Regions from separate parts of the Micromonospora sp. GCM10011541 genome, predicted to be linked through region 2. Evidence: riboswitches for the same ligand, from Rfam matches in the RefSeq annotation. Region 2 holds a riboswitch; the other holds the start of a gene.
The links. A riboswitch is a leader RNA that binds a small molecule or an ion and turns the genes downstream of it on or off. The one in region 2 is predicted to bind thiamine pyrophosphate.
Positions count from the first base shown of each region.

Region 1 (10,264 bases), on a different contig from region 2:
GGTCGTACCCGGGCTCCGGGTACTCCAGGAAGGCGTCCTCATCGGACTCGTACCGATACACCATGTGGCCCACAGTAAGGCCGATTTCCCCTTTAGAGGGTAATATTGGGAAATTCTGGCGAAGGTGGCGTGGCGTGCTGTCCGCCACGCCGTCGACGGGCCCACATCGGGCCGGTGCGACAATGCCGGACGTGACCGGCGACCACTACTTCACCGCTGAACCCACGACCGCCGCCCAGCCGCGCGAGGTCGAGTTCTCCGTCGCCGGGCGCGACTTCACCCTCACCTCGGCCGGCGGCGTCTTCTCCGCCGACCGCCTCGACCCCGGGACCGCCGTGCTGCTGCGCAAAGCGGAGCTGCCGGCGCCCGGCGCCGCCGGGCCGCTGCTCGACCTGGGCTGCGGATTCGGCCCGATCACCTGCGTGCTCGCCACGTGCGCCCCGGACGCCACTGTCTGGGCGGTCGACGTCAACGAGCGGGCCCGCGCGCTCACCGCCGCCAACGCCGCCCGGGTCGGCGTGGCCGACCGGGTGCGGGTGGCCGCCCCGGACGACGTACCCGCGGACCTGACCTTCGCCGAGCTCTGGTCCAACCCGCCGATCCGGATCGGCAAGGCCGAGCTGCACGAGCTGCTGCGCCGCTGGCTGCCCCGGCTCGCCCCGGACGGCGTCGCCTGGCTGGTCGTCGCCCGCCACCTCGGCGGCGACTCGCTGCACCGCTGGCTCGTCGAGCAGGGCTGGCAGGTGGAACGGCACGCCAGCCAGAAGGGCTACCGGGTGCTGCGGGTCACCCGGTAATCGAGTGTCGCCCACCCCGGGCACTCCGGCAGGATGCCGGCGTGGGATACGTGGACGTGGCAGCGGTCGGGCACATCCTGCCCGACGGTCGGGAACTCTTCTCCGACGTGTCGTTCCGGGTCGGCGAGGGCGCCAAGGTGGCCCTGGTCGGGCCGAACGGCGCCGGCAAGACGACCCTGCTGCGGATGGTCGCCGGTGACCTGCCGGTGAAGACCGGCGCGGTCGCCCGCTCCGGCGGCCTCGGCGTGATGCGGCAGTTCGTCGGCATGATCGGGGACGACACCACGCTCGCCGACCTGGCGCTCACACTCGCCCCGCCGGCACTGCGCGACGCCGGCCGCCGGCTCGTCGCCACCGAGGCGGCCATGCGCGACGCCGAGGTCCGCGGCAAGTACAGCACCGCCGCCGGCAAGGCCCAGCTCGCGTACGCGGACGCGCTCGCGGCCTGGGGCGAGGCCGGCGGGTACGGCGCCGAGGTGCTCTTCGACACCGTCGCCACCATCGTGCTCGACCTGCCGTGGGACGCCGCCCGCGACCGTCCGGTGCGGACCCTCTCCGGCGGCCAGCAGAAGCGCTTCGCCCTGGAACTGCTGCTCCGCGGCACCGACGAGGTGCTGCTCCTCGACGAGCCGGACAACTTCCTCGACGTGCCCGGCAAGCGGTGGCTGGAGGCGCGGCTGCGCGAATCCGGCAAGTCGGTGCTGTACGTCTCGCACGACCGGGAGCTGCTGGCGCAGACCGCCGACCGGGTGGTCGCGGTCGAGGGCGGCAGCGCCTGGGTGCACCCGGGCGGCTTCGCGAGCTGGCACGAGGCGCGGGTGGCCCGGCACGCGCGCCTCGACGAGCTGCGCCGCCGCTGGGACGAGGAACACCAGAAACTGCGCGAGCTGATGCTGATGTACAAGCAGAAGGCGGCGTACAACGACGGGATGGCCTCGCGGTACCAGGCCGCGCAGACCCGGTTGCGCAAGTTCGAGGAGGCCGGGCCGCCGCCCGTACCGCCGAAGGACCAGGACATCCGGATGCGCCTCACCGGCGGGCGGACCGGCAAGCGCGCGGTGGTCGCCGAGCAGCTCGAGCTCGACGGCCTGACCTACCCCTTCGACCTGGAGATCTGGTACGGCGACCGGGTCGCCGTGCTCGGCGCGAACGGGACGGGGAAGTCCCACTTCCTCCGGCTGCTCGCCCGGGGCGGCACCGACCCGGAACCGGCCAACACCCCGGTGGACGGGGCGGGCGCGCTCGCGCCCGTCGCCCACGACGGGCTGGTGCGGCTCGGCGCCCGGGTCCGGCCCGGGCACTTCTCGCAGACCCACGACCGGCCCGAGCTGATGGCGAAGACGCTGGTCGACATCCTCTGGCGGGGCGACGAGCACCGCGCCGGGATGGACCGGCACGCGGCCATGGCCGCGCTCAGCCGGTACGAGCTGGCCGGCCAGGGTGACCAGCGGTTCGGCACCCTCTCCGGTGGGCAGCAGGCGCGGTTCCTGGTGCTGCTGCTGAAGCTGTCCGGGGCGACCCTGCTGCTGCTCGACGAGCCGACGGACAACCTCGACCTGGCCTCCGCCGAGGCGCTGGAGGCGGGGCTGGCCGCGTTCGAGGGGACCGTGATCGCGGTGACCCACGACCGCTGGTTCACCCGCTCGTTCGACCGGTTCGTGCTGTTCCGGGGCGACGGCGAGGTGGTGGAGACGGTCGAGCCGGTCTGGGACGTGAAGTGATCGGCGCGGTGCGGGCCGTCCGGCCGAGGGCGGGCCGCCGGTTGGCGACTGCGCGGGTGGGCCCGGACGGGCGGGCATAGGGTGGATCTCGTGACTGAGATGAACTACCGCCGACTGGGCGACTCCGGGCTCGTGGTGTCCGTGGTCGGCATCGGCTGCAACAACTTCGGCCGGAAGCTCGACCTCGACGACACCCGAGCGGTGGTCGACGCCGCCCTCGACGCCGGGATCAACTTCTTCGACACCGCGGACATCTACGGCGAGCCGCAGGGCAGCTCGGAGGAGCTGCTCGGCCAGGCGCTCAAGGGCCGCCGGGACGACGTGGTGGTCGCCACCAAGTTCGGCATGGACATGCACGGCCGCAACGGCCCGGACTTCGGCGCCCGCGGCGCCCGCCGCTACATCGCCCGCGCCGTCGAGGCGTCGCTGCGCCGGCTCGACACCGACCACATCGACCTGTACCAGATGCACGAGCCCGACCCGGGCACCCCGATCGACGAGACCCTCGCCGCCCTGGACGACCTGGTCCGGGCCGGCAAGGTGCGCTACCTCGGCAACTCCAACTTCGCCGGCTGGCAGATCGCCGACGCCGACTGGACCGCCTCGTCCCAGGGGCGGACCCGCTTCATCTCCGCGCAGAACCACTACTCGCTGCTGGAGCGGTCCGTCGAGGCCGAGGTGATCCCCGCGTGCGAGCGGTTCGGCCTGGGCATGCTGCCGTTCTTCCCGCTCGCCAACGGCCTGCTCACCGGCAAGTACAAGCGCAACGAGGCCCCGCCCGCCGGCAGCCGGCTCTCCGGCGGCGGCCGGTACGCCGAGCGCCTGGCCGCCGCCGACTGGGACACCATCGAGGCGCTCGAGGCGTACGCCGCGGAGCGCGGGGTCAACATGCTCCAGGTGGCCATCGGCGGGCTGGCCGCCCGGCCGGCGGTGACCTCGGTGATCGCCGGCGCCACCACGCCCGAGCAGGTGCGCGCCAACGCCGAGGCGGGCGCCTGGCAGCCGACCGACGAGGACCTCGACGCCCTGGACGCCATCCTCTGACCCGCCCGCACCACCCCCCGCCGCGCGCCGTGCCCGGCCGCCCGACCGTGGGCGGCCGGGCATTTCGCGCTGCCGACCACCACGCCATCGCCCAGGTGAGCAGCCCGTCGGCGACGGCCCGACTGCCGCAGGACGGCAGGAACGACAGCCGTCGGGGCACGCGCGGGGCCGAAGGCATCCGGACAGCATGGCGTGAGCGGACGGTCACCCGCTGCCCCTGCCGTCGACTCCGGACGGTCAGTGGGAAAAGCGGACCCCTGCCCTTGGCGGATCCGCCCGTCCGTCGTACGGTAGGCCGCAAGTAACCCACGGGAGCCCGGTGCACCGGGCTGAGAGGGGGGCTGAAGCCCCCGACCGTCGAACCTGATCCGGGTAATGCCGGCGCAGGGAGGAGTGTTGCCGTGCCGTCTCTCGGACGACTGCATCTGATCACCGACACCCGGCCGGGGCGGGACCCGCTCACCGTGCTGCGGGCCGCCCTGCCGGTGGCCCGCGCCGAGCTGGTCGTCCAGGTCCGCGTCGAGGACGACGCCACCGACCGCCAGGCGTACGAGCTGGCCCGCCGGGTGGTCGCGCTCTGCCGGCCGTACGGGGCGACGTGCCTGGTCAACGACCGGCTGCACGTGGCGCTCGCGGTCGACGCCGCGGGCGGGCACGTCGGCGCGGACGACCTGCCGGTGCGGGCGGCCCGTCGGGTGCTCGGCTCCGCCGCGGTGCTCGGGGCGACCGCCCGGGAGCCGGGGAGCGCCGCCGAGGCGGTCGCCGCCGGGGCCAGCTACCTGGGCGTGGGCCCCTGCCACGCCACCACTACGAAGACCGGGCTGCCCGCGCCGATCGGCCCCGCCGGGGTGCGCGCGGTTGCCGCCGCGGTGGACGTTCCGGTGATCGCCATCGGCGGGGTGACCGCCGCGAGCGTGCCGGCGCTGCGGGCCGCCGGGGCGTACGGGGTGGCGGTGGTCGGGGCGCTCTCCGGGGCCGCGGATCCGGCCCGGGCCACCGCCGAGCTGCTCGGGGCGCTGACGTGCTGACCCGACCGGACGTCGCCGTGGTGGGGGCGGGACCGGTCGGGCTGGCGATCGCCTGGCGCTGCGCGTCGCGGGGGCTGCGGGTGGTCGTGCACGATCCGGCCCCGGGTTCCGGGGCGTCGTACGTCGCGGCCGGGATGCTCGCGCCGGTCGCCGAGGCGTACTTCGGGGAGCGCGAGCTGACCGGGCTGCTCGCCGAGTCCGCCGCCCGCTGGCCGGGCTTCGCCGCCGAGCTGACCGACGCCGCCGGCACCGGATTCGGGTACCGCACGGAGGGCACGCTGGTGGTCGGGTTGACCGGCGACGACCTGGCCGAGGCGCGCCGGCTGTGGTCGTACCAGCAGGGGTTGGGGCTGCCGATCACGCCGCTGCGCCCGTCGGAGCTGCGGGAGCGCGAACCGGCGCTGGCGCCGCGGGTGCGCGGCGGCGCGGTCGCCACCGGCGACCACCAGGTCGACCCGCGGCGGCTGGTCGCCGCGTTGCGGGCGGCGGCCGAGCAGGCCGGGGCGACGCTGGCGCCGGGCCGGGTCGACCGGCTGTCCGACGTGGACGCGGGCGTCACCGTGGTGGCGGCCGGCTGCGGGGCGGCGGCGCTCACCGGGCTGCCGGTCCGGCCGGTGAAGGGGCAGGTGCTTCGGCTCCGCGCGCCCGGTCGCGGCACGCCGGGCTTCCGGCACGTGATCCGGGGGTACGCGGACGGCGAGTCGGTCTACCTGGTGCCCCGGGACACCGGCGAGGTGGTGGTCGGGGCGACCGTCGAGGAGCGTGCCGACACCGAGGTGACCGCCGGCGCGGTGCTGCGGCTGCTCCGCGCCGCCGTCGACCTGCTGCCCGGGCTGACCGAGTACGACCTGGTCGAGGCGTCCGCCGGGCTGCGGCCCGGTACGCCGGACAACGCGCCGGTCATCGGGTGGCTGCCCGGCCGGCCCGGCGTGCTCGCCGCCACCGGGCACCACCGGCACGGCATCGTGCTCACCCCGGTCACCGCCGACCTGGTCACCGAGCTGATCGTCACCGGCGAGGCGGACCCGCTGCTGGCGCCCTGCACACCCGACCGGTTCACCGCCGAGGAGGAGACGTGGAACTGATCGTGAACGGCGCCGGGCGCGACCTGCCGGGCGGGTCGACCGTGGCGGACCTGGTCCGCGCGGTCACCGACCAGCAGCGCGGGCTCGCGGTGGCGGTCAACGGCGAGGTGGTGCCGCGCGGCGGCTGGCCGGCGACGGTGCTGCGGGACGGCGACCGGGTCGAGGTGCTCAGCGCCGCCCAGGGCGGGTGAGCGCGGTGACCTTCACGATCGGCGGCGCGACGTTCGGCTCGCGGCTCATCCTGGGCACCGGCGGCGCGGCCAACCTGCACGTGCTGGAGCAGGCGATCCGCGCCTCCGGCACCGAACTGGTCACCCTGGCGCTGCGCCGCGTCGACACCGCCCCCGGCGGCGCCGGCGGGCTGCTCGACCTGCTCGACCGGTGCGCGGTGAAGCTGCTGCCGAACACCGCCGGCTGCCACACCGCCACCGAGGCGGTGAAGGTGGCCCACCTGGCCCGGGAGGCGTTCGACACCGACTGGGTGAAGCTGGAGGTGATCGGCGACGAGCGCACGCTGCTGCCCGACGGGGTGGAACTGCTGCGCGCCGCCGAGGAGCTGGTCGCCGACGGGTTCACCGTGCTGCCGTACACCTCGGACGATCCGATCCTGGCCCGCCGGCTCGCCGACGTGGGCTGCGCGGCGGTGATGCCGGCCGGCGCGCCGATCGGCTCCGGGCTGGGCGTCACGAACCCGCACCACATCCGGCTGATCCGGCAGGGCGTGGCCGTGCCGGTGATCCTGGACGCCGGCATCGGCACCGCCTCCGACGCGGCGCTCGCCATGGAGTTGGGCTGCGACGCGGTGCTGCTGGCCAGCGCGGTCACCCGGGCCGCCGACCCGGTGGCGATGGCCACCGCCATGCGGTACGCCGTGCAGGCCGGCCGCCTCGCCCGCGCCGCCGGCCGCATCCCGCGCCGCTTCCACGCACTCCCGTCCACCCCCGACGAGGGAAGGCCGGACCTGTGACCGGCAGCTCGGGCGCGGTCACCGTGGAGCTCGGTACGCGGCGGCCGCCAGAGGCGCCGGCTGCTTCCGCGGTGTCGGGGGTGGTGGTGCTGACGGACCGGCGGGTGGCGCGGCGGCCGCTCGTGGCGGTGGTCGCGGCGGCGGTGGCCGGGGGAGTGCGCCGGGTGGTGCTGCGGGAGAAGGACCTTCCGCGCGCCGAGCGGGCCGCCCTCGCCGTCGAACTCCGCGCGCTGCTCGCCGAGGCCGGCGGCACGCTGATCGTCGCCGGCCCCGACCCCCTCGGCGGCGACGCCGTCCACCTGCCCGCCGCGGGCCCCTACCCGCCGCCGAGCTGCGGGCTCGTCGGCCGCTCCTGTCACGACCAGGCGGAACTGCGCCGACTCACCACAGAGGACTACGCCACCCTCTCACCCGTCTTCCCCACCAGAACGAAACCCGGCCACGGCCCACCCCTGCATCCCGAGGGACTCCGCGAGCTGATCGAGGTCAGCCCGGTGCCGGTCCTGGCGTTGGGGGGAGTCGAGACGCCGGACCAGGTGCGCGCCTGCATCGGCGCGGGAGCAGTGGGCGTGGCGGTGCTCGGCGCGATCATGCGCGCCGAAGACCCGACCGCGGCAGCCACGACGCTGACCTCGGCTTTCTTCAAGGCGGTGCGGCAGCCCTCAGGCGCAACCACCGGAGACCAGAAGTGACCCCCACGACAGTGCTCACCATCGCCGGCTCCGACTCCGGCGGCGGCGCCGGGATCCAGGCCGACCTCAAGGTCTTCGCCGCCCTGGGCGCGTACGGCACCAGCGTCATCACCGCCGTCACCGCGCAGAACACCCGGGGCGTGGACGCCGTCCTGCCGCTGCCACCCCGCACGGTCATCGACCAGCTCGACAGCGTGCTCGGCGACTTCGACGTACGGGCGGTGAAGACCGGCATGCTCGGCACCCCGGCGGTCGCCGAGGTGGTGGCCGACGCGGCGCGGTCCGGGCGGCTGCCCCGCCTGGTCGTCGACCCGGTGCTGGTCGCCACCAGTGGGCACCGGCTCGGCGTGGTGGAGGCGGTCGAGCGGCTGCTGCCGTACGCGGAGGTGGCGACGCCGAACTGCGCGGAGGCCGCAGCCCTCACCGGACGCCCGGTGACCACGGTCGAGGAGATGGTCGCCGCCGCCGAGGCGCTCGCGGCCGGCGGCCCGGCGCACGTGGTGGTGACCGGCGGCGACGTGGACGCGGCCGGCGAGTCCGTCGACGTGCTCGTCGGCGGCGGGGTGACCACGCTGCTGCGGGCGCCGCGGGTGGCCACCCGGCACAGCCACGGTACGGGCTGTTCGTTCTCGGCGGCGGTCGCCGTCCGGCTGGCGGCGGGCGACCCGGTGCCGGTCGCGGTCGCCGCCGCCAAGGAGTACGTCACCCGCGCGCTGACCGGCGGGCGGGGTTGGGAACTGGGCGCGGGACGCGGCCCGCTGGACCACTTCGGCTGGTCCCGTTGACCATCAGGGAGGCTGTCATGCAGGCACGTCGCAAGGTCTACGTCGAGGGGGCACGGCCGGACGTCCGGGTGCCGTTCGCCGAGGTGGAGCTGACCGGGGACAACCCGCCGCTGCGGCTGTACGACACGTCCGGGCCGGGCTCCGACCCGGAGGTGGGGTTGCCTCCGCTGCGCGGCCCGTGGATCGCCGAGCGCGGCGACGTGGCCCCGGTACGCGGTGCGGGAACGCCGCTGGCCGGCGCGGACGGGAAGCGGCCGACCCAGCTCGCCTACGCGCGGGCCGGGATCGTGACGCCGGAGATGGAGTTCGTGGCGATCCGGGAGGGCGTCGCGCCGGAGTTCGTCCGGGAGGAGATCGCCGCCGGCCGGGCGGTGCTGCCGTTGAACGTCAACCACCCGGAGTGCGAGCCGGCGATCATCGGCAAGGCGTTCCTGGTCAAGGTGAACGCGAACATCGGCACCTCGGCGGTCACCTCCTCGGTCGCGGAGGAGGTGGAGAAGCTGACCTGGGCGACCCGGTGGGGCGCCGACACCGTGATGGACCTGTCGACGGGCAAGCGGATCCACGAGACCCGCGAGGCGATCGTGCGCAACTCGCCGGTGCCGATCGGCACCGTGCCGATCTACCAGGCCCTGGAGAAGGTCGGCGGCGACCCGGTGAAGCTGAGCTGGGAGGTGTTCCGGGAGACCGTGATCGAGCAGGCCGAGCAGGGCGTCGACTACATGACGGTGCACGCCGGGGTGCTGCTGCCGTACGTGCCGCTCGCGGTGGACCGGGTCACCGGGATCGTGTCCCGGGGTGGCTCGATCATGGCGGCCTGGTGCCTGGCGCACCACGAGGAGAACTTCCTCTACACCCACTTCCGGGAGCTGTGCGCGCTGCTGGCGGAGTACGACGTGACCTTCTCGCTCGGCGACGGGCTGCGCCCGGGCTCGATCGCCGACGCCAACGACGAGGCGCAGTTCGCCGAGCTGCGCACCCTCGGCGAGCTGACCAGGGTCGCCTGGGAGTACGACGTGCAGGTGATGATCGAGGGGCCGGGGCACGTGCCGATGCACAAGATCAAGGAGAACGTGGACCTCCAGCAGGAGTGGTGCCACGAGGCCCCGTTCTACACCCTCGGCCCGCTGACCACCGACATCGCGCCCGCGTACGACCACATCACCTCGGCGATCGGCGCCGCGATGATCGGCATGTTCGGCACCGCGATGCTCTGCTACGTCACCCCGAAGGAGCACCTGGGGCTGCCGGACCGGGACGACGTGAAGGCGGGCGTGATCGCGTACAAGATCGCGGCGCACGCGGCCGACCTGGCCAAGGGCCACCCGGGCGCACAGGCCTGGGACGACGCGCTGTCGAAGGCCCGGTTCGAGTTCCGCTGGTCCGACCAGTTCAACCTCTCGCTGGACCCGGAGACCGCCCGGTCTTACCACGACGCGACGCTCCCCGCGGAACCGGCGAAGACCGCGCACTTCTGCTCGATGTGCGGGCCGAAGTTCTGCTCCATGAAGATCACCCAGGAGCTGAAGGACTACGCAGCCCGGGGCATGCGGGACAAGTCGGCGGAGTTCCTGTCCTCCGGCGGTCGGGTCTACCTGCCGCTCGCCTGAGGTCACGCCGGCCGGGCCGTCCGGTGCGGTCGGCCCGACCGGCGTGCCGGTCAGTCCCGGTGGTGCCGGCCGGTACGCAGCGAACCGGGGTCGCTGTCCGGGGCGGGCCGACCCAGCCCGCTGACCCAGTCGAGGTACTCCTCGTCCTGCGCGGGCACCGGCTCCGGCTCGCGGCTGTTCCGGTTCGGCGTGCTCTCCTCGCCGCCCTTTGCCCGGTTCCGGCGGAACAGGCCAAGGCGGGGCCGCGACTTCCCGGCGTCGAACTCCTCGTCTCCGTCGGTCGCGGCCGGCGACCGGTCGTCCGTCTCCCGCTCCGGCTCGTCGGCCGGTGCGGGGACGGGGGAACCGGCCGGGTCGACCGGGTTCGGCCCGGCCGCGCGTCGCGCGTTCGCCAGGGCGTCCCAGTTCGCCGCCCGGCCGAAGTCGGGCAGCGCGCGGTGCCGGGGACGCGGCGCCGGCTCGGCCGGGGTGCCGCCGTCGTCGTCGGCGGTGGCGTCCGGCGTGGACCCGGTCGGGGCGGCGGGCTGTCGCGGGG
Region 1 is NZ_JBHSBP010000049.1:538,001-548,264, forward strand. It holds gene ACFOYX_RS19770 (hypothetical protein) at 1-64, opposite strand, end outside; gene ACFOYX_RS19775 (class I SAM-dependent methyltransferase) at 192-797, shown strand; gene ACFOYX_RS19780 (ATP-binding cassette domain-containing protein) at 839-2,518, shown strand; gene ACFOYX_RS19785 (aldo/keto reductase) at 2,600-3,562, shown strand; TPP riboswitch at 3,861-3,969, shown strand; gene thiE (thiamine phosphate synthase) at 3,964-4,590, shown strand; gene thiO (glycine oxidase ThiO) at 4,584-5,675, shown strand; gene thiS (sulfur carrier protein ThiS) at 5,666-5,866, shown strand; gene ACFOYX_RS19805 (thiazole synthase) at 5,863-6,642, shown strand; gene ACFOYX_RS19810 (thiamine phosphate synthase) at 6,714-7,334, shown strand; gene thiD (bifunctional hydroxymethylpyrimidine kinase/phosphomethylpyrimidine kinase) at 7,331-8,119, shown strand; gene thiC (phosphomethylpyrimidine synthase ThiC) at 8,137-9,729, shown strand; gene ACFOYX_RS19825 (hypothetical protein) at 9,780-10,264, opposite strand, start outside.
Region 1: linked by a shared signal. The riboswitch ahead of thiE (thiamine phosphate synthase) and the one ahead of ACFOYX_RS27570 (ECF transporter S component) in region 2 are both predicted to bind thiamine pyrophosphate.

Region 2 (10,264 bases):
TGCCCGGCCTGCGCCGGCTGAGAATTCTCCCCCGTGCCCCGGCGGCCGGCGCGTGGCACGCTGTCCGGCGTGAAGATCTACGCCGACCGTTTTCCCACCGCTCTCCGTCAGCTCCTCACCGACCTCCTCGTCGTCGCCTGGGTCTACGCGGCGATCCGCTTCGCGCTCTGGCTGCACGACCTGGTGCAGAAGCTGGCCGTACCCGGGCAGAAGCTGGAAGGGGCCGGCGGCGGCCTCGCCGACAACCTGGCCGACGCCGGCGGCAAGGTCGGCCGGGTGCCGCTGGTCGGCGACGAGCTGACCGGCCCCTTCAACAAGGCCGCGGAGGCCGCCCGGGCGGTCGCCGAGGCGGGCCGCGACCAGCAGGAACTGGTCGGCCAGCTGGCTCTCGCGCTCAGCATCGCGGTGCTGGTCTTCCCGCTCGGCCTGGTGCTCTTCGGCTGGCTGCCGCTGCGGGTGCGCTGGATGCGCCGGGCCGGCGCGGCCAAGGCGCTCGCCACCGCCCCCGCCGGCCGGGACCTGCTGGCGCTGCGGGCCCTCGCCGGCCAGCCGCTGGGCCGGCTGACCCGGATCGCGCCCGACGTGGCCGAGGCGTGGCGTCGCGGCGACGACGCCACCGTCGACGCGCTCGCCGCGCTGGAGCTGCGCAGGCTGGGACTTCGGGCGGGCCGCTAGGGTATGGCGTGCTGTACTTCCTGATCGTCGTCGCCGTGCTGCTGCTGGCGTACGCGGGCGTCCTGGTGAGCTTCGTCCGCAAGGGCCGCAAGATCCCGCCGCAGGCGTACCTGGTGCTGGCCGTGCTCAACGGACTCATCCTGGCCGCCATCATCGCCTGGGCCATCGCCCGCTGACCGGCCGGCGGGATGCGGCATGCCGCGGTCTCCGGGCGACCGGGAACCGCGACATGCCGCACGCCGTCACGGACGGGGTGGGATGCGGCGGCGGACGTCCTTCGCCGTGGACGGGCCGGGGGTCCAGCGGGCCACCCAGGGGGCGTCCGCGGGCGGGGTGGCGACGCCCTCCTCGAGGGCGGCGTACCGGCCGGCGAGGATCCGCTTCGCCGCCGCCACGTCCAGCGAGTCGGTGTTCGACCAGAGCCCGGTGAACAGCTCCTCGATCCGCAGCCGCGCCTGCCGGCAGAACAGGTCGGCCAGCTCGACGTTCTCCGGGACGCTGTCCTTCTCCGCGTACGCCCGGACGCAGACCGCGGACATCGCGAACAGCTCCGCGCCGATGTCCACCACCCGGCCGAGGAACGCCTGCTTGCGCTCCATCTTCCCCTGCCACCGGGACATCGCGTAGAACGTCGACCGGGCCAGCTTGCGTGAGGTCCGCTCGACGTGCCGCAGGTGACCGGCGAGCGGGCCGAACTCGGCGTACGCGCCGGGGGCCTGGCCCTTGCCGACGGCGAGGGTGGGCAGCCACTTGGCGTAGAACACGCCGGCCCGCGCGCCGGCCTTCGCCTTGCGCCCGAGGCCGGCGTCCGGGTCGATGATGTCGCCGGCCACCGACAGGTGCGCGTCCACCGCCTCCCGGGCGATCAGCAGATGCATGATCTCGGTGGAGCCCTCGAAGATCCGGTTGATCCGCAGGTCACGCAGGATCTGCTCGACCGCGGCGGGGCGTTCGCCCCGGGCCGCGAGGGAGTCGGCGGTCTCGTAGCCGCGCCCGCCCCGGATCTGGATCAGCTCGTCGGCGATCTTCCAGGCCATCTCGCTGGCGTAGAGCTTGACCAGCGCCGCCTCGATCCGGATGTCGTTACGGTCGTCGTCGGCGAGCAGGCAGCAGAGGTCGAGCATGCTCTCCATGCCGTACGTGGTGGCGGCGATGAAGGCCAGCTTCTTGGCGACGGCCTCGTGCTCGCCGACCGGCCGGCCCCACTGGACCCGGTCGGCGGCCCACTCCCGGGCCACGTTGAGCGACCACTTGCCCGCCCCGACGCACATCGCCGGCAGCGAGAGGCGGCCGGTGTTCAGCGTGGTCAGGGCGATCTTCAGCCCCTTGCCCTCGCCGCCGATCACGTTCTCCTTCGGCACGAAGACGTCGTGGAAGCGGGTGAGGCTGTTCTCCAGGCCGCGCAGGCCGACAAAGGCGTTGCGGCGTTCCACCGTGATGCCCTCGCTGTCGCCCTCGACCACGAAGGCGGTGATCCCGCCGCGCCGGCCCTCGGCCGCCGGCACCCGGGCCATCACCACCAGCAGGGTGGCGACCGTGCCGTTGGTGGCCCACAGCTTCACCCCGTGGAGCCGGTAGCCCGTGCCGTCGGCGGTGGGCTCGGCGGTGGTGGCCAGCCGGGCCGGGTCGGAGCCGACGTCCGGCTCGGTGAGCAGGAACGCGGAGACCTCACCGGCGGCGAGCCGTGGCAGGAACCGCTGCTTCTGCTCCGGGGTGCCGAACATCTTCAGCGGCTGCGGCACGCCGATCGACTGGTGCGCCGAGAGCAGCGCCCCGATGGCCGGGCTGATCGAACCGGCCCGCATCAGCGCCCGGCAGTAGTGCAGGTTGCTCAGCCCGAGCCCGCCGTACTTCTGGTCGATCTTCATGCCGAAGGCGCCGAGCCGGGCCAGGCCGTGGAAGACGTCGTCCGGGATGGACGCCTCCCGCTCGATGGCCCCGCCGTCCACCTCGGAGTCCAGGTACGCCCCGAACGCGCCGAGGAACTCCTCGGCCCGCGCGACGTCGTCCGGGTCGGACCGCGGCCAGGGGTTGATCAGGTCGAGCCGGAACCGGCCGAGGAAGAGTTCCTTGCCGAAGCTGGGCCGGTCCCAGGCCGACTCCCGGGCCGCCTCGGCGACCTGACGGGCCTCCTTCTCGGAGACCTGCCCCGCCTCGGCGGGCAGCGGTGCGGCGCCGCCGGCCTCGTCGATCGCGGCGGCGGTCGTGGCCGCCTCGCCCCCGGGCGCCGGGGGGCCGTGGTCGGGATCGTCGATCGGCGCCACCCGTCCGGTGGGGCCGCCCGCGCCCTGCGTTCCGTCCGGTCGGCTGTTCTGTGTCGTGGTCACGGCTGCCCCCTCGAACCTCGGTCCGGCTGCGTCAACGTGCGCGACAAAAATGACGCTACCCCCGGGTGTTACCCAGGGGTAGCGTTCTTGGCACGTCCGATTTGGCGGGATGACAGCGGGCTCAGTCGCCGGCGAGCACCTGCGGGTCGTCGTCATCGTCGTCGATGTCGTCCTCGCCCCAGTTGCGCCGGGCGAACGGCAGGATCACCCAGAAGGCCAGGAACCAGATCCCGGTGACCGCGCTGAGCAGCAAGGCGACCGGCCGGCTGAGCACGAAGTCGGTGATCAGCAGGACGGCGCTGACCATCGAGATCAGCATGAAGCCAAGGCCCCCGCCGGCCATCCGGTGGGCGAACCGGACCAGCTCCGGCTTGCGCCCCTGCCGGAACAGCGCCCGGTGGAAGGCGACCGGCGAGATGATCATCGCGGTGGCCGCCGCGGCGCCCAGCAACGCGACGATGTAGACGTTCTTCTGGAAGTCGGTGACGCGGGTGAAACCGTTGCTGAACGGCAGGGTCAGCAGGAAGGCGAAAAGGATCTGCACCCCGGTCTGCGCCACCCGCAGCTCCTGCAGCAGGTCGGCGAAGTTGCGCTGCCAGCGCTGCTTCTCGGTTTCCCTGGACACCGACCACCTCCACGAAGACGGTACTGCCGGCGGGGAGCACCCCGTCGGCAGCTGAGCCTTTGCCCCGCCGGACGTTTCGCGAAACCGCCTCGCGGACGCCCGCCGCCCGGGCCGGGGGCGAACCGGTCACGCCCCCCGGCGGATCCGGCCGGCGTACCGGGCCTCCAGCTCGGCGTTGTGCTCGTCGCCGCCGGTGATGTTGGCCGACAGGTAGACCGGGGGCCGCTCCCCCGCCGCCAGCAACCGGGCCACCACCTCCGCCACGATCTGCTGGGCCAGCAGCGCGGCCGTGATCGAGGAGACCGCGCCGACCGCGCCGCCGCCGGGCAGCGGCAGGGTGGCGTCGCCGTACGGGGCGCCGTTGTCGAGCACCACGTCGGCGAAGTCGGCGAGCTTACGGCCCGACGGGTGGCGGGACGTCATCCGCCCCGAGTGCTCGGCCGAGGTGATCGCCACCAGGGCGTGTCCCCGCTCCTTGACCAGGGCCGCGAACTCGACCATGGCCCCGTTGACGCCCGAGTTGGAGGCGAGCACGAACACGTCCTGCGGGCGTACCGGGGCCAGCTCGTAGAGCCGGTGCGCCACGGCCAGGTCGCGTTCCAGCTTCGGACCGAGGACGTCGGCCGGCTCACCGCCGTAGAGCACCAGGTCGCGCAGCGCGATCCGGTTGGTGGGCACCAGCCCGCCGGCCCGGCCGGCGATCTCCATGGCGAGCGCCTCGGAGTGGCCGGTGCCGAACGCGTGCACCACCCCGTCGGCGCGCAACGCCTCGGCGATCAGGTCGGCGGCCCGACCCACCACCTCGCGCTGGCCGGCGGCCACCCGACCGATCGTGTCGGTCACCACCGCCAGGTACGCCTCCGCGCTCACCGTCATGCTTCCTCCGTCCGTCGGTTCCGGGCCAGCCACTCCCCCGCGAAGTCGACCGCCGCCCGCTGCCTCATCAACCGGCCCGTCCCGTCCCCGACCGCGCCCACCCGTACCGCGCCGGTGGCCTCGAAGTCGTCGCCGAGCCGGGCGAAGTCGCTCTCGTCCAGGTCCACGTCCGCCCACCACACCCACTCCCGGCCACCGTCGCCGGTCCGCACCGCCGCGCCGCAGCGCTGCCGGGGCGGCGCCGGCCGCCGGTACTCGGCCAGGTGCAGCGAGGTGTTCGAGCCGTGGTCGACGCCCAGCAGCAGCACGTCGGCGTCGAGGTCGTGCAGCCGGGCCAGCGGGGAGCCCTCGCCCAGCATGTCGGCCAGGGCGTGGCCGGCGACGATCCGCCCGGCGGCCGGGCCGAGCGCGGCGAAGGAGACCTGCGGGTGATCGCTGCGCAGCGCGCCCGGCCAGGTACGCACCTGCTCCGCGAGCGTGCCCATGAACCGGCTCGGCGTCAGCGCCGGGTCGAAGCCGGGCAGCTCCGCCCGGATCACCGGCCACCAGTCCGCCGGCACGGGCGGATTGTTCCAGCCCGCCGGGTCGCTGTTCTCCGGGGTGTGGGTGGGCACCACGAGGGTCCCGTCCGGCCCCAGCACGTCGCGCAGGGCCAGCATCACCGTCTCCGGCCCGCCGCAGACGAAGCCGAGCGGGCGCAGCGCCGCGTGCACCAGGAGCGCACCGCCGGGGCGTACGCCGAGGTCGCGGAACTGGGCGGCGAGCGACGCGCGGGTGTGCGGCCGGGCCGGCGCGGGCGTCGCGATCACGCGGCGGTCCGGGCGATGATCGCCTCGGCCAGCGGCCCGGGCGCCTCGTCGGGGATCCAGTGGGTGACGCCGGAGAGTTCCACGAAGCGGTAGTCGCCGGTCACGTGGGACGCGCAGGCCTCGGCGGCGGTCCGGCCGATCGCGATGTCCTTGTCGCTCCAGACGAAGGTGGTCGGCACGGTGGTCGGGCCGACGGCCTTCATGTCCGCCCCCGACATCGCCCGATACCAGTTCAGCGCGGCGGTCAGCGCGCCCGGCGCACGCATCGGGTCGGCGTAGCGGGCGACCCGCGCCGCGTCACCCACCCCGCCGAGCAGCTTGCGCAGCGCGGTGGCGTTGAGGGCCAGCAGCACCTTCTCGGCCTTGCCCGGCTTGCGGAACAGCGCGATGTAGGCGGAGCGGGCCTTCTGCTGGGGGTCGGTGGCGAGCGCATGGGCCATCGCCGCCGGGTGCGGCACCGAGACCGCGGTGAGGGTGCGGACCCGGCGCGGGTGCGCGGCCCCGAGACCCCACGCCACGATCGCGCCCCAGTCGTGCCCCACCACATGCGCGGACTCCACCCCGAGCGCGTCGAGCACACCGGCCGCGTCGGCCACCAGCTCCGGGATCCGGTACGCCTCGACTTCCGCCGGCCGCGCGCCCGGCGCGTAGCCCCGCTGGTCCAGCGCGTACGTGCGCAGCCCCGCCGCGTGCAGCGCGGGGACCACGTCGTCCCACTCGCCGCCGTGCTGCGGGAAGCCGTGCAGCAGCAGGACGGGTACGCCGTCCTCGGGACCGCCGGTGCGTACCTCGAACGTCAGACCTCGCGCGTCGACCCGCATGATCGTCACCCTACCCAGCGGGCCGGGTCGGGGCCGGAACGCGACCACCTGCTGGGCCGGCACCCCTGGTCGGTGCTAGCGTCTGCCGAGACAACTTCACATCCGACAGGGGAGCGCACAGCGCTGAGAGTGCGGGCATCGCCCGCAGACCCTCGAACCTGATCTGGGTAATGCCAGCGCAGGGAGTTCGGTCGACCTCCAGCCGCGCCGCCGTCCGGTGACACCGGGCGCGGCGTGCGTCTTCTCCTGGTTCGTTTCACTGGACTGGGAGCAACCATGGACAACACCGCCAACCGGTGGCGCACCATCGACATCGTCATCGCCTCGGTGCTCGGGGTGGCCTTCGGCGTCATCTTCTGGGCCTGGGGCCTGCTGTGGAACGGGCCGGCGGACGCCATCCCGCTGCCCGGCCGGGCCGTGCTGTACGGCGTCTGGCTGGTGCCCGCCGTGCTGGGCGCGCTGATCATCCGCAAGCCGGGCGCCGCGTTCTTCACGCTCACCTTCGCCGCGCTGGTCTCCGTCGCGCTCGGCAGCAGCTGGGGCTGGACGCTGGTCGTGCAGGGCCCGCTCGAGGCGGCGGCGGCGGAACTCGCCTTCGCGGTCTTCGGGTACCGCACCTACCGACTGCCGGTGGCGCTGCTGGCGGCCACCCTCGCCGGGCTCGCCGCCTCGCTCTACGACGTGTTCATCTGGTACCCGGGCACCGCGTGGGGCAGCTTCCGCCTTCCGTACATCCTGATCACGGCGGTCAGCTCCCTGGTCGTGGCCGGCCTGGGCAGCGTCGCCCTGACCCGCGCCCTGGCGGGGACGGGCGTCCTCGACCGCTTCCCCGCCGGCCGCGAACGCCCCGCCGTCTGACCGCCACCCCCGCACCCGGAGCCGCGTTGATCATGAGGTTGTCGTCATCCGGCGCGGCGTGCCGGGACGACAACTTCATGATCGCCGGACGAGAGGGGGTGGAGCGGTGAGCGCCGTGCAGCTGCGGGGGTTCGGGTGGCGGCACGCGGGCCGGAAGGCGTGGGCGGTGCGCGGGGTGGACCTGCGCGTCGAGGCCGGCGAGCGGGTACTGCTACTCGGGCCCTCGGGAGCCGGGAAGAGCACCCTGCTCAGCGCGCTAGCCGGGCTGCTGCCCGAGGACTCCGGTGAGCAGGAGGGCACCGTCGAGATCGACGGGCTTGACCCGCGCAAGGCCCGGGAACGGGTCGGCATCGTCTTCCAGGACCCGGAGACCCAGCTGGTGATGGCCCGCTGCGGCGACGACGTCGCGTTCGGGCTGGAGAACCGGGGCGTACCGGCCGACGAGATCTGGCCCCGGGTGGACGAGGCGCTGCACCGGGTCGGCTTCCCGTACCACCGGGACCGGCCCACCGCCGCCCTCTCCGGCGGCGAGCAGCAGCGGCTCGCGCTGGCCGGGGCGCTGGCCCTGCGGCCGACGCTGCTGCTGCTCGACGAGCCGACCGCCAACCTCGACCCGGCCGGCGCGGCGCTGGTCCGGCGGGCCGTCGCGGACGCCGTCGACGCGGACACCACGCTGATCCTGGTCGAGCACCGGGTCGCCGAGGCGCTGCCGCTGGTCGACCGGGTGGTCGTCCTCGAACCCGGTGGCGGGGTCCGGGCCGACGGACCGCCCGCCGCGGTCTTCGCCGCGCACGGCGACGCGCTCGCCGCCGAGGGCGTCTGGGTGCCGGGTCGGATCGTCGCGCCCCGGCACGCGACCGCGCCGGCCGGCGAGCCGCTGATCACCGCCGACCGGCTCGGCCTGCCGCCCCGGCTGGCCCCCACCGACCTGTCCGTACGCGCCGGCGAGGCGCTCGCCGTCCTCGGCCCCAACGGCGCCGGGAAGTCCACCCTGGCCCTGCTCCTCGGCGGACTGCTCCGCCCCGGCACCGGCACGGCCAGCGCCACCGCCGCGCTGGCCGGCCGGGACGCCGGCACTCCCCCGCACCGCTGGCGGGCGCCCGCCCTGGCCGGGCGGATCGGCTCGGTCTTCCAGGACCCGGAGCACCAGTTCGTCACCGGCACCGTCTTCGACGAGCTGGCGCTCGGCCCGCGCCGGACCGGCCGGTCTGAGGCGGCCGTGCGGGCCACGGTCGAGGCGCTGCTGGAACGGCTCCGGCTGGCGAAGCTGGCCGGCGCCAACCCGTACACCCTCTCCGGCGGCGAGGCGCGGCGGCTGAGCGTGGCGACCGCCCTGGCCACCGCGCCCCGCCTGCTGATCTGCGACGAACCCACCTTCGGTCAGGACCGGCGGACCTGGCGGGAGCTGGTCGACCTCTTCGCCGAGCTGCGCGACGCCGGGCACGGCGTCGTCACCGTCACCCACGACCCGGACTTCGTCGCCGCGCTGGCGGACCGGACCGTCATCCTGGAGCGCCGGGCATGATCGTCATCGAGCCGGTCGCCGCGCCCGGTGCGCCGCTGGCCCGGCGCAATCCGGTCGCGAAGCTGGCCGCCGCGCTGGTCTTCTCGGTCGCCCTGATCGCCACCCTGGACCCGGTGGCCCCGGCGATCGCCATCGCGATCGAGCTGGGCGTGCTGCCGCTGTTCGGCGTGCGTTACCGGGTGCTGGCCCGGCGGGCCTGGCCGCTGCTGGCCGGCGCCGCCGGCATCGTGGTCACGCTGGTGCTGTTCGCCGCGGACCGGTCCGGCCGGGTGCTGGTCGAGGCCGGGCCGGTGACGGTGACGTCGGGGGTGCTGCTGACCGCGCTGGGGCTGGTGCTGCGGATGCTCGCGGTGGCGCTGCCCGGCGTGATCGTCTTCGCCACCACCGACCCGACCGACCTGGCCGACGCGCTGATCCAGAACGCGAAGGCGCCGGCCCGCTTCGCCATCGGCGCGCTGGCCGCGTTCCGGTTGGTGCCCCTGCTCGGCCAGGAATGGCAGATGATCAGCATGGCCCGGCGGGCCCGGGGCGTGGACGCCGGCCGCAACCCCCTGGCCCGGCTGCGGCTCTTCGTCTCGACCGCGTTCGCCCTGCTGGTCGGGGCGATCCGCCGGGGCACCCGGCTCGCGGTGGCGATGGACGCCCGCGGCTTCGACGCCGGCACCCCGCGCACCGTCGCCCGCCGACAGCGCTTCACCACGGCGGACGGGCTGCTGATCGCCGGGGCGGCGGCGCTGGCCGGCGGCGCGCTCGCGGCCAGCATCCTGCTCGGCACCTTCCGCCCGCTGCTCGGCTGAGAAGCCGGCGAGTGCTCCGTCACCGCCGGAGCTGCGCCACCCCGGCCTGGTACGCCAGCACGACCGCCTGCACCCGGTCCCGCACCCCCAGCTTGGCGAAGATGCGGTTGACGTGCGTCTTCACGGTCGCCTCGCCGACGAAGAGCTGGCCGGCGATCTCGCGGTTGGACAAACCGAGGGCCATCATCCGCAGCACCTCGGTCTCCCGGAGGGTCAGGTCCGCCAGGCCGGGGCTGCCGGCGACCGGCGCCGTCGCGGTGTAGTGGTCGATCAGCCGACGGGTGATCGACGGGGACAGCAGGGCGTCGCCGCGGGCGGCCGTCCGCAGGGCCTCGGCCAGATCCTTCGGCGGCGTGGTCTTGAGCATGAATCCGGACGCGCCGGCGCGCAGCGCCCGGTAGACGTACTCGTCGAGGTCGAAGGTGGTCAGCATGATGATCCGGACGTCCGCCCGCGCGGCCAGGATGCGCTCGGTCGCGGCGATCCCGTCGAGCCGCGGCATGTGGATGTCCATCAGCACGACGTCGGGCTGGAACCGGGCCGCGAGCAGCACGGCATCCTCGCCGTCGGCGGCGTCGGCGACCACCTCGATGTCGGGCTGCGCACCGAGGATCATCCGCAGCCCGCCGCGGACCAGCGCCTCGTCGTCGGCGATGAGGACCCGGATCACGTTGTGGTCCCCGTCGTGGAGAGCGCGGAAGCCGACGCCTCGGGATCGAAGGGCAGTTCGACCCGCACCTCGAAGCCGCCGTCCACCCGCGGGCCGGCGGTGACCGTGCCGCCGAACAACTCCGCCCGTTCCCGGATCCCCGTCAGGCCGTGACCGGTGCCGTTGCTGCGGCGGGCGGGGCCCGGTCCGTCGTCGACGACGTGCAACCGCAGGGCGTTACCGCCCACCTCGACGGAGACGTCGACGGTCGACCCCGGTGCGTGCCGGGCGGCGTTCGTCAG
Region 2 is NZ_JBHSBP010000065.1:109,704-119,967, reverse strand. It holds gene ACFOYX_RS27610 (Fur family transcriptional regulator) at 1-21, shown strand, start outside; gene ACFOYX_RS27605 (hypothetical protein) at 70-675, shown strand; gene ACFOYX_RS27600 (hypothetical protein) at 684-851, shown strand; gene ACFOYX_RS27595 (acyl-CoA dehydrogenase family protein) at 918-2,867, opposite strand; gene ACFOYX_RS27590 (DUF6328 family protein) at 3,124-3,627, opposite strand; gene ACFOYX_RS27585 (SIS domain-containing protein) at 3,754-4,503, opposite strand; gene ACFOYX_RS27580 (AAC(3) family N-acetyltransferase) at 4,500-5,312, opposite strand; gene ACFOYX_RS27575 (alpha/beta hydrolase) at 5,309-6,133, opposite strand; TPP riboswitch at 6,231-6,336, shown strand; gene ACFOYX_RS27570 (ECF transporter S component) at 6,410-6,991, shown strand; gene ACFOYX_RS27565 (ABC transporter ATP-binding protein) at 7,098-8,516, shown strand; gene ACFOYX_RS27560 (energy-coupling factor transporter transmembrane protein EcfT) at 8,513-9,313, shown strand; gene ACFOYX_RS27555 (response regulator transcription factor) at 9,333-9,983, opposite strand; gene ACFOYX_RS27550 (sensor histidine kinase) at 9,980-10,264, opposite strand, start outside.